Regions from separate parts of the Pseudoalteromonas sp. H103 genome, predicted to be linked through region 1. Evidence: predicted binding sites of a transcription regulator. Region 1 holds the regulator's gene; each other region holds the start of a gene.
The links. Region 1 encodes sigma-54, which starts transcription at its own class of promoters, with help from an activator protein. Its sites were predicted from a motif close to GTTGGCACGNNNNTNGNNT; they were not measured.

Region 1 (2,205 bases):
TATTAAAAAGGACCGCAGCTTTGCTGCAGTCCTGGCATATAAGTGAGCTTAATTTCATCATATTAATGTCGAGCAAGCTTCTCTTTGTGTTTAATAACTTGACGATCGAGCTTGTCAATCAACGAGTCTATGGCAGCATACATGTCTTGATGTTCGGTAGATGCAAATAACTCTGCACCACTTACATGGATTGTAGCTTCAGCTTTTTGGTTAAGTTTTTCTACATCGAGAATGACATGAACATTGTTTATATGATCAGAATGCCTTTCTAGCTTTGCAAATTTATTATTTACGTAGTCTCTTAATGAATCAGTAACATCTACATGACGACCAGTTAAGTTTAGTTGCATAAGCGTTTTCCTCTTTGTTTTGCGTCTTATATCAAACTCTTTCGTTGATTAGACGGTGGAATAGCCAGAGATTCGCGGTATTTTGCGATTGTGCGTCTAGCTACTTTAATTCCTTGCTCAGCCAATATATCCGCAATTTTACTATCACTCAATGGTTTTGCTGAGTTTTCTGCGGCAATCAGTTTTTTAATCAAAGCACGTATTGCTGTAGATGAACACTCACCACCATTTTCGGTGCTTACGTGGCTTGAGAAAAAGTATTTAAGCTCAAATATACCACGTGGCGTGTGCATATACTTTTGAGTAGTTACACGCGAAATAGTCGACTCGTGCATTTCTACCATTTCAGCAACATCGTTTAAAACCATAGGTTTCATGGCTTCTGGACCGTGTTCAAAAAAGCCCTGTTGTTGCTTAACAATACAATTAGTTACTTTTAGTAGTGTGTCGTTTCTACTCTCTAGGCTCTTTATAAACCATTTAGCTTCTTGTAAATGAGAGCGAATAAATTGACTGTCACCACTAGATTTAACTGTTCGTGACATAGCTGCATATTGGCTATTAACACGTATCTTAGGCATGCTATCTGGGTTTAGCTCAACTACCCAACGGCCTTTTATTTTTTTAACTGATACATCGGGGATCACATACTCTGATTCTTCCCTTACAATAGTATCTGCTGGCTTAGGGTTTAGAGTGTGAATTAACGTCATTACTTCTTTAAGCTCGTCTTCTTTGAGCTTAGTTTTCTTCATTAATGTACGATAGTCGCGAGCCGCTAATAGGTCAATATGATCGGTTAAAATCATCTTTGTTTCATTGATAAAAGGCGTATCTTTATCAAACTGATTTAGCTGAATACACAAACACTCTTGTAAGCTACGAGCTGCTATACCCACCGGATCAAACAACTGAATACGTTTTAAAACGGCTTCTATTTCATCAAGTTCAACTTCGCCTTCGTCGTCGTTCTCTTGATTAAAGCTTTCTAAAATATCTTCACAGCTTAGCGTTAATATACCTGAGTCATCGACTGCTTCAACAATCGCTATTGCAATTGCTTCATCAGTAGGGCTAAACGGCGTGAGCTGTAATTGCCACATTAGGTATTCGTGAAGAGTTTCGGTTGAAGCACCTTGATAAATAGACTCATCTTCTGGCATAGGGCCTGATGATGAAGCAGGAGCTGCGCTCATGTACTCATCCCAGCTTACATCCATAGCCATTTCGTCACTTACGGTGTCTTTAGTAAGTGCTTCACCACTGTCTTGCTCGTACTCGCTTGGTTTTTCGTCGGCATTAGCACTTACGGTTAATTCATCGTTATCTGCTTTTTGCTCGTTTTTGCCAGCTGATTCTTCCGTGTAATCTTGTTCATCTACTTCTAGAAGCGGATTGCTATCAAGCGCTTCTTGTATTTCTTGCTGGAGATCCAATGTACTGAGTTGCAACAAACGAATTGCTTGTTGCAGTTGTGGAGTCATTGTAAGTTGCTGGCCCATGCGCAGCTGTAATGATTGCCTCATGTATCTCTAACAATCCTTTTATGTTGTTATAATTAATACTAGCAGATGCTTAAAGACATGGCGTAAATGTTACAGCCTAAATTGCTCGCCTAAATAAACATCGCGTACCGTTTTGTCATTTAATACGTGCTCTGGTGTACCAGAAGCGATTAACTCTCCATGAGAAACAATGTAGGCTTTTTCACAAACATCAAGGGTTTCTCTTACGTTATGATCGGTAATTAATACACCAATCCCACGATTTTTAAGATGTTCTATTATTTTCTTTATATCTAACACCGATATAGGGTCTACACCTGCAAAGGGTTCGTCGAGCAATATAAATTTAG
Region 2 (2,205 bases), on a different contig from region 1:
ATTTGCTGTTTAGTGTTTGGCATTGCCTTTTTAAGTGCACGAATACGCTCCCACGGATCTTCACCTAAATAACGAATACATGAATCAAATGTTGCGCCGCCCCATGATTCAATCGACCAATAACCTGCATCATCTAACTTGCTTGCAATAGGAAGCATGTCGTCTAAACGCATACGTGTTGCTAATAAAGACTGGTGAGCGTCGCGTAATACTAATTCTGTTAACTTTAATTTAGCCATGTGTGTGCCCCTTAGTTATTATTTGATTTGTACTGAGCAATGGCAGCACTAATAGCAGCGATGTGCTCACTAGGCACACCTTGAGATTTAAAAGACGGTGATTTAACTGGTGTTGTCACTTCTGGTTCGCTAAAACGCGCAATCAAGTTAGACATAAGAACAACCGCACCAATTAATATCGACAAAAATACAAACACCCCAACCATACCGGTTAGCATTAAGCTACCTGCAGTTGTAAGTAGAGCACCTATATCCATTACTCTCCCCCTTAAAACCCACATCGAAATAAAAAATCGATTTATTTAAATAATTATTCACTGGATGATAACAAAACTAATAGCTTTGTCTACACCTTGTAAATTGGTAAAACCAATTAAAATAAAAATAACATATCACCCCCTTGGTTAACATAGCTAAAACAGCCATAAACACTACTACGTATAGATGATAAAAATAACGGTTATAGGCAAAGGTTATATCCATAACTTTAACAATCCATAAATACCATTAAAAATAGCGCGTTACAGGTATAGTAACGTTAAAGCCAATTGATAAAATGTAAATTGGTCTTACCAAAAAACGTTAAACTTAGCTATCTATATATCTTGTTTACTAAAATTACATAGGTGTGAATAAGTTACATAACAAAGCGTAAAAATTACTAAGCCAATAGTTACCTATAATTATCAAAAAACAATTAAGCAATTGATAAATAACAATAAAATAAACTGGCATGTAACTGGCATTAGTTATTTCGAACGATTTGATAAACCAAGGAGAAGACAATGTTACGCTGGACAATCACATTTTTAGTTATTGCTTTAATCGCTGCAGTGTTAGGTTTTGGTGGCATAGCAGGTGCCGCAGCTGGTATAGCAAAAATTATATTTTTTATCTTTTTAGTACTTTTAGTGATTTCATTAGTTTCAGGTGCGCTACGTGGTAAATCACCCAGGTAGATAAGGCATACGACTAACAAACACTAAATTAATTAATACTTACAAGGAATTACACTATGAACTCTACAACTTTAAAAGCAGCACTAATCGCAGTATTTGCAGGTTTTTTCATGATGGGTTGTGAAGACAACCACGCAGAAGAAGCTGGTGAGCGTATTGATGAAGCAGTAACTGACGTGCAAAACTCTGTTGAAGATGCATGTGAAAATGTAAAAGAAGGCGTTAACGCAGAAGAAACTAACTGTTAATTCTTCGCCTTTAGAAAAAAGCGGCTTACGAGCCGTTTTTTTGTGCCTGCAATAAAATCCTCACTTTAAAGCTGCTCATTTAGGGGCTTACTGTTAAAATGTCAAAAAATACGCTTTAAGTAAATACAATATGGCATTCACAACTACCTACACGCTTGATAAACCTTATTTTTACGAGTGCTTTGACGAGTCGCTTCCTTATAGTAAACGCGCCAAACCCAAGTATTTTTTACTAGTACTACTTATTGCACTTGGTTTATTTGGGATTTATGGATTGGACGATCATTACCTAGGTACATTTATGATCATGTTAGCCGTGCTGGAATGCGTAGCATTTTACTACCGCCGACCTTGGTGGGTTACTAGGCAAATGTTTAGCAGAGCATCAGGCTCCGAGGTTACGCTCACTTTTGATGATGAAGGGATTAAATCCTCTAATCATTACAAAAGCTACCAACTAGCATGGCAAGATATAACTGAGGTAGTAAATACACCAAACGGTTTGTTAATTAAAAATAAAAGCGGTATGCAATACATCTCAAAACAAATACTAAGCCCAGAAACACTCGATTTTATAAACAAAAAAGCCACTCAGTGAGTGGCTTTTTAACTAGCTGAGTAAATTACTCAACTACGTATACGTGTTGATTAAGCATTGCCCGGATTAGGGTTCGACTTCTCAGCTTGTATGCGCATGTAAATCTCTTCACGGTGCACAGATACGTCTTTAGGTGCATTAACACCAATTCGAACTTGATT
Region 3 (2,205 bases), on a different contig from region 1:
TTAGCGATGACCCTGAAAACCTACTCGCTGAAGACTTTGTTATTTACTCGCAAAAGCATCAAATAGTCTCTGGTACTAATACTATTGAGCTAAAAGTAAAAGAAAAGCCAGTGTACGCAGGGGTAGACCCGTACATTAAGCTTGTAGATAAAGACAGTAAAAACAACCTAGCTAAGTTTTAATGGTTAGCTACTAACTTAAAGGCCGCATTTAGTGCGGCCTTTTTTGTTTTACCTAATGTGTATAACACTAACCCTCAATAATACTTAATTACTTCAGGGCTAAACGTGGCAGCTTGCTGCGTTAAAACCTCTGGTTTAGAACAACTAAATAGCGAATTTTTGTCTAGTTTAGGCACGTTTCTCTTACCCAAAACAGATTAGTCAATTAAGCGAGTTGGTATAACAGGTAAGTGATTTAACAGCAGGGAGATAGTGATTGATTAAACAAGACGTATAGTTGAGCGTATTAGTTGCTAACCTTAGAGGGCGTTATGGGTATTTAGGCTATCCTAAAACGAGAAAAGGGCCAAAAGGCCCTTCGTGTTGCAGCAAGTAACACATTCTTTTTTATAGCGTAAAGTCTACTGCGTATGCTACGTAAACTTTAACATCTGATTCGTCCATGTCGGTATCAGATACACCAAAGGTAAAGCCATCTTTTGAAATTGATACGCCGTAATCAATAATATTATCGTCGCCAATAAAGTCACCAGAGTAATGACCTAAGTGAAGAGCCATTTCTGTACCATTGCTGCCAACAGCAAAACCGTAATCAGCAGTTAAGTAAAGTGAATCACCAAAGTCAGTACCATCACCATCAGCCGCTGAAGTAGCAAGTATTGCTGCGCCAAAGGTAAAACCTTCTACACTAATGCTACCGTAAATTTCAGAGAAATCAGCATCTGCTTCAGACGCTGCATCTGGGTATGCGTAGTAAATGTAACCTACATCGTAGCTAACTGTTTCATTAATATCGCCACCAAAGCCAGCGTATAGGTCTAGCTCATAAGTCATTTCGTCGGCCCATGAAGCATTTGATACCCAAGTACCAGCATAAAAGCCAGACTCATTTGCGTAATCAATACCACCAGAAACAGCAGCATCTCCACCAGTTTGCTCTTGTCCACGCCATAAATAGTTAGATGTTGCCGCAGCGTTTGCTGTTACTTCAGCATGTACAGCTGTTGACGTTAAAGATGTTGCACCCATTAATGCTATTGCGCTAATAGCGATGGTTTTTTTTAGTTTTAACATGTCCATTTCCCGTTATATGATTTTTTGCTCGCCAAGGTTTTTATTATGTATTCGCAACCCTTTTGGCTGGCGGCTTTTTATTGTTTAACTAACGGTATATTTGCACTGTATGTGCCAGCTCAATTAAATTATCTTTAAAATGGTTTTTTATTTATATAAAACAGATGCTTGAAGGTTTTCTATTAAAGCGTAGTATTATGAGGAAGGAAGTGTTGCGCACACTGCTGGTGCATAAATTAACCTAACTGCACCAGATAAATACAGTTAGGTTAGAAGTTTTTAGCCAAATATAGTGCGCATAAGGCTAATTGTTTCGTTTACACCGCGACCTTTTTGTACTTCGCTAATAATTGAATCACGCTTAGTGCGAATATGTTCAGGGATATCATCGGCGGCAAGGGCGCGATCTACTAAAATCTCTGCAGATTCTTTGCCTCTACGCTGCGTCTTTCCAGTAGTTGATGTGCTTCGCTTAGGCTTGCTCAGTAACTTTATGTAGTTAGAGCTATCGGCTGTGCTTTTATCTGCGTAGTAAAAAAAGCAGGGTAGTAGTGCTTTAATACCCACAAGTTGTGTTTCTAATTCATTTGAACCACTCGCCATTTTAAACCACGACATAGCGTGTATGCTTTGCACAATATCTTGCCAGTAGCGCTCAAAATCACGATTATTTAATTTAGTAATACCAAGTGCGCCACATAGGGCATCAAGTCGGCTATTACTAATTGGGGTAAATACATCAGGGCGACGCATAGCTAACAAGCGAGTAGCTGGCGCTAATGTTGGCTTTTCATCAGTGGCATTAAATGCACTTAAGTAACCTACAACAAATTGTTGGTAGTCATTTTGCTCTACATCACCTTCGAGAGGAATGTTACTTAGCGCATCATCAAATGCACCAGGTAAGTCTGCTAGCATTTGATGAAAACCCTTAGCGCTTTTAGTTGAG
Region 4 (2,205 bases), on a different contig from region 1:
GACGAAATCACTACATCGCCAACACTTAATGATGGATCAAACCCACCGGCAGAGCCTGTGTTAATAACACAATCAGGTTCAAAGTTATCAATCAGTAACGTGGTAGCAATAGTTGAAGCAACTTTACCAATACCAGATTGAACAAGTGTTACTGTGTTTCCAGCTAACTCGCCAGTATAAAAAGTGAAACCTGCTTTAGTTAAAATTTGTGGGTTTTGCATTGCTTCACGTAAAATTTTAACTTCTGGCTCCATAGCGCCAATAATACCAACATTCATAGTGTTAAATTCCTGAGTTTGAATAACTTGATTATACGTGAAGTTAGCTATAAAAAACAAAAAAGCGAGCTTGTTTATGAGCTCGCTTTAAATACTTTTAGGAGAGTATTTAATTCTATTTTATATTTCGGCTAAGGCGGTTGTTTGCGCTTTAGCTTGAGAAGGCGATAACACAGCAGGTTTGTGTACGCGGTTGCGAACTGGGCGCTGGGTTTGCGCAGCTGCAGGTTTTCCTAGTTTAAACATTATTGCATCGCGAACTTCTGAAGGGCGGTAGCCCGATTTAACCTTCATACGAATATGTGGAATGCCAGCCGATTCTAAAGCGCCATTTACAAACCAATCGCGTTGGGCTTTGTGGCCATCTTTATTGGCGTTGTTAACTAAGTCAACAGCGGCAACAATGGTCAACTTTTCTTTGTCGATTAATACAAAGTCGAGTTGTTTATTTTTAGCTTTTGCTAAAGCAGCACGTTTAGATTTTGCCGAAAGGCCTTGCTTACAATCAATCACGTCGATTAATTTAACACGGCTGACTATTTTATATTGATCGCCAACTGCACGTTCTAACAGGTTTAAAAATGCGCCTTCAACCTGCGTAAACACAGTTTGTTTACGGGTAAAAGGATACGGGTTACCGCCATCATCATTAAATTTTGACGCAACAATTGAGGCCCCAACCACTAATACTAAAATTGATAATAAAGCGAATTCCATACGGTAACTCCATAACAACAAATTGACACTGCTCAACTAAAGCAATTTACGTGCCTAAAAACTTTGTGTTATGAGTTAATTACCGTATGAATTTATAAACTATCATTTCAAGGAAGTTAAGCTTTATAGCCGCCGCTAACACCTTTAACCGCAATAGCCACAGCGTCGTGTGCATGCAGTGATTCGTAATGATTTATTTGCAGCCAATAATCACTAAAGTTATCGTTTTCAAGAACAGCTTTAATTTTACGAGCAGCATCTTCACAAAACATTAAGTTTTGACCATTAAGGCGGGCAAATTCTTGCTCATCTTCGCGTTTTACTGCCGCTTGAACCGGTGTTTTAAGTTCAGCTTCTAAGGTATTAATTAAATTAACAACGTCAAATTCATCGCATGAGCTATCAAGTTTAACTTTTACATTGGCAATTGAGCGCTGTGAGTGGGGCGTAGCTACAATACCTTGCGTGGTGCCTAGCCATTCGTGCACATCTTTTTGACTTAGCGTCTCTTGGTTAAACTTTTCATTAAAGGCATTTTGAATAAGCTGCCTTGCAAGTGCTGCAGAGCACGGGCAGGTAGATGAGTAAGTTACATCTACGGTTAACTCGTAGCTAATAACGTTATTTTCAATGGTGCTGGTAAGCGTTATAGGGTAGCTTTTCCAACCGGCTTTGCCGCTTAATAGTGATTTACGACGTAGCGGTAATTCAAACTTAAACTCTATTTGCGCTTTATCACTTAAGCCTTCATGGCTTGTTATAAATGTATCGAGTGCCTGTGCAATAGTTTGCGGGTTAACTTGTTGCTCGGTAGAAAGTAGGTCGAGCGCTAAAAATAAGCGCGACATATGGATGCCTTTAGCATCTTCTTTATGCAAGTTAACAAATGCACGCGCTTTTGCATTAACGGTAACGGGTGCTAAATCTTTTGATTCAAAAATAAATGGCAGTTCTATTTCGCCCATACCAACCCAGTCTAACTTACCTGTTTGTAAGGCGGGAGCCGTATCAGCTATATCGGGCATGTTGGTTTGCATGTACGCTACTCGTTATTGGTCATAATAAAGCGCTGCATTTTACACTAAATAATTTATTGCTGAAATGATGAGTTTAAGAAGTGGGCGAATTCAAACATGAAAATTTTCTGTTTTTATCGCACAACATGAGTAGAGATAACATAAAAATGCTAAAATCTGGCAAAATAGCATGT

Region 2: the regulator sigma-54 is predicted to act here: its motif matches at 967-985, upstream of ATS74_RS19760 (DUF1328 domain-containing protein).
Region 3: the regulator sigma-54 is predicted to act here: its motif matches at 1,357-1,375, upstream of ATS74_RS05300 (TorF family putative porin).
Region 4: the regulator sigma-54 is predicted to act here: its motif matches at 1,035-1,053, upstream of ATS74_RS14300 (DUF2726 domain-containing protein).

Annotation. Positions count from the first base shown of each region.
Region 1 covers NZ_LOFG01000001.1:71,796-74,000, forward strand. The annotation lists gene ATS74_RS00380 (PTS sugar transporter subunit IIA) at 1-58, opposite strand, end outside; gene hpf (ribosome hibernation promoting factor) at 63-350, opposite strand; gene ATS74_RS00390 (RNA polymerase factor sigma-54) at 377-1,876, opposite strand; gene lptB (LPS export ABC transporter ATP-binding protein) at 1,946-2,205, opposite strand, start outside.
Region 2 covers NZ_LOFG01000016.1:452,537-454,741, reverse strand. The annotation lists gene oadA (sodium-extruding oxaloacetate decarboxylase subunit alpha) at 1-239, opposite strand, end outside; gene ATS74_RS14260 (OadG family protein) at 251-496, opposite strand; gene ATS74_RS19760 (DUF1328 domain-containing protein) at 1,025-1,198, shown strand; gene ATS74_RS14255 (hypothetical protein) at 1,255-1,446, shown strand; gene ATS74_RS14250 (YcxB family protein) at 1,577-2,044, shown strand; gene csrA (carbon storage regulator CsrA) at 2,095-2,205, opposite strand, start outside.
Region 3 covers NZ_LOFG01000005.1:12,539-14,743, reverse strand. The annotation lists gene ATS74_RS05305 (ABC transporter permease/M1 family aminopeptidase) at 1-182, shown strand, start outside; gene ATS74_RS05300 (TorF family putative porin) at 570-1,256, opposite strand; gene ATS74_RS05295 (hypothetical protein) at 1,536-2,205, opposite strand, start outside.
Region 4 covers NZ_LOFG01000016.1:463,071-465,275, forward strand. The annotation lists gene mtnN (5'-methylthioadenosine/S-adenosylhomocysteine nucleosidase) at 1-278, opposite strand, end outside; gene ATS74_RS14300 (DUF2726 domain-containing protein) at 399-995, opposite strand; gene folE2 (GTP cyclohydrolase FolE2) at 1,112-2,032, opposite strand.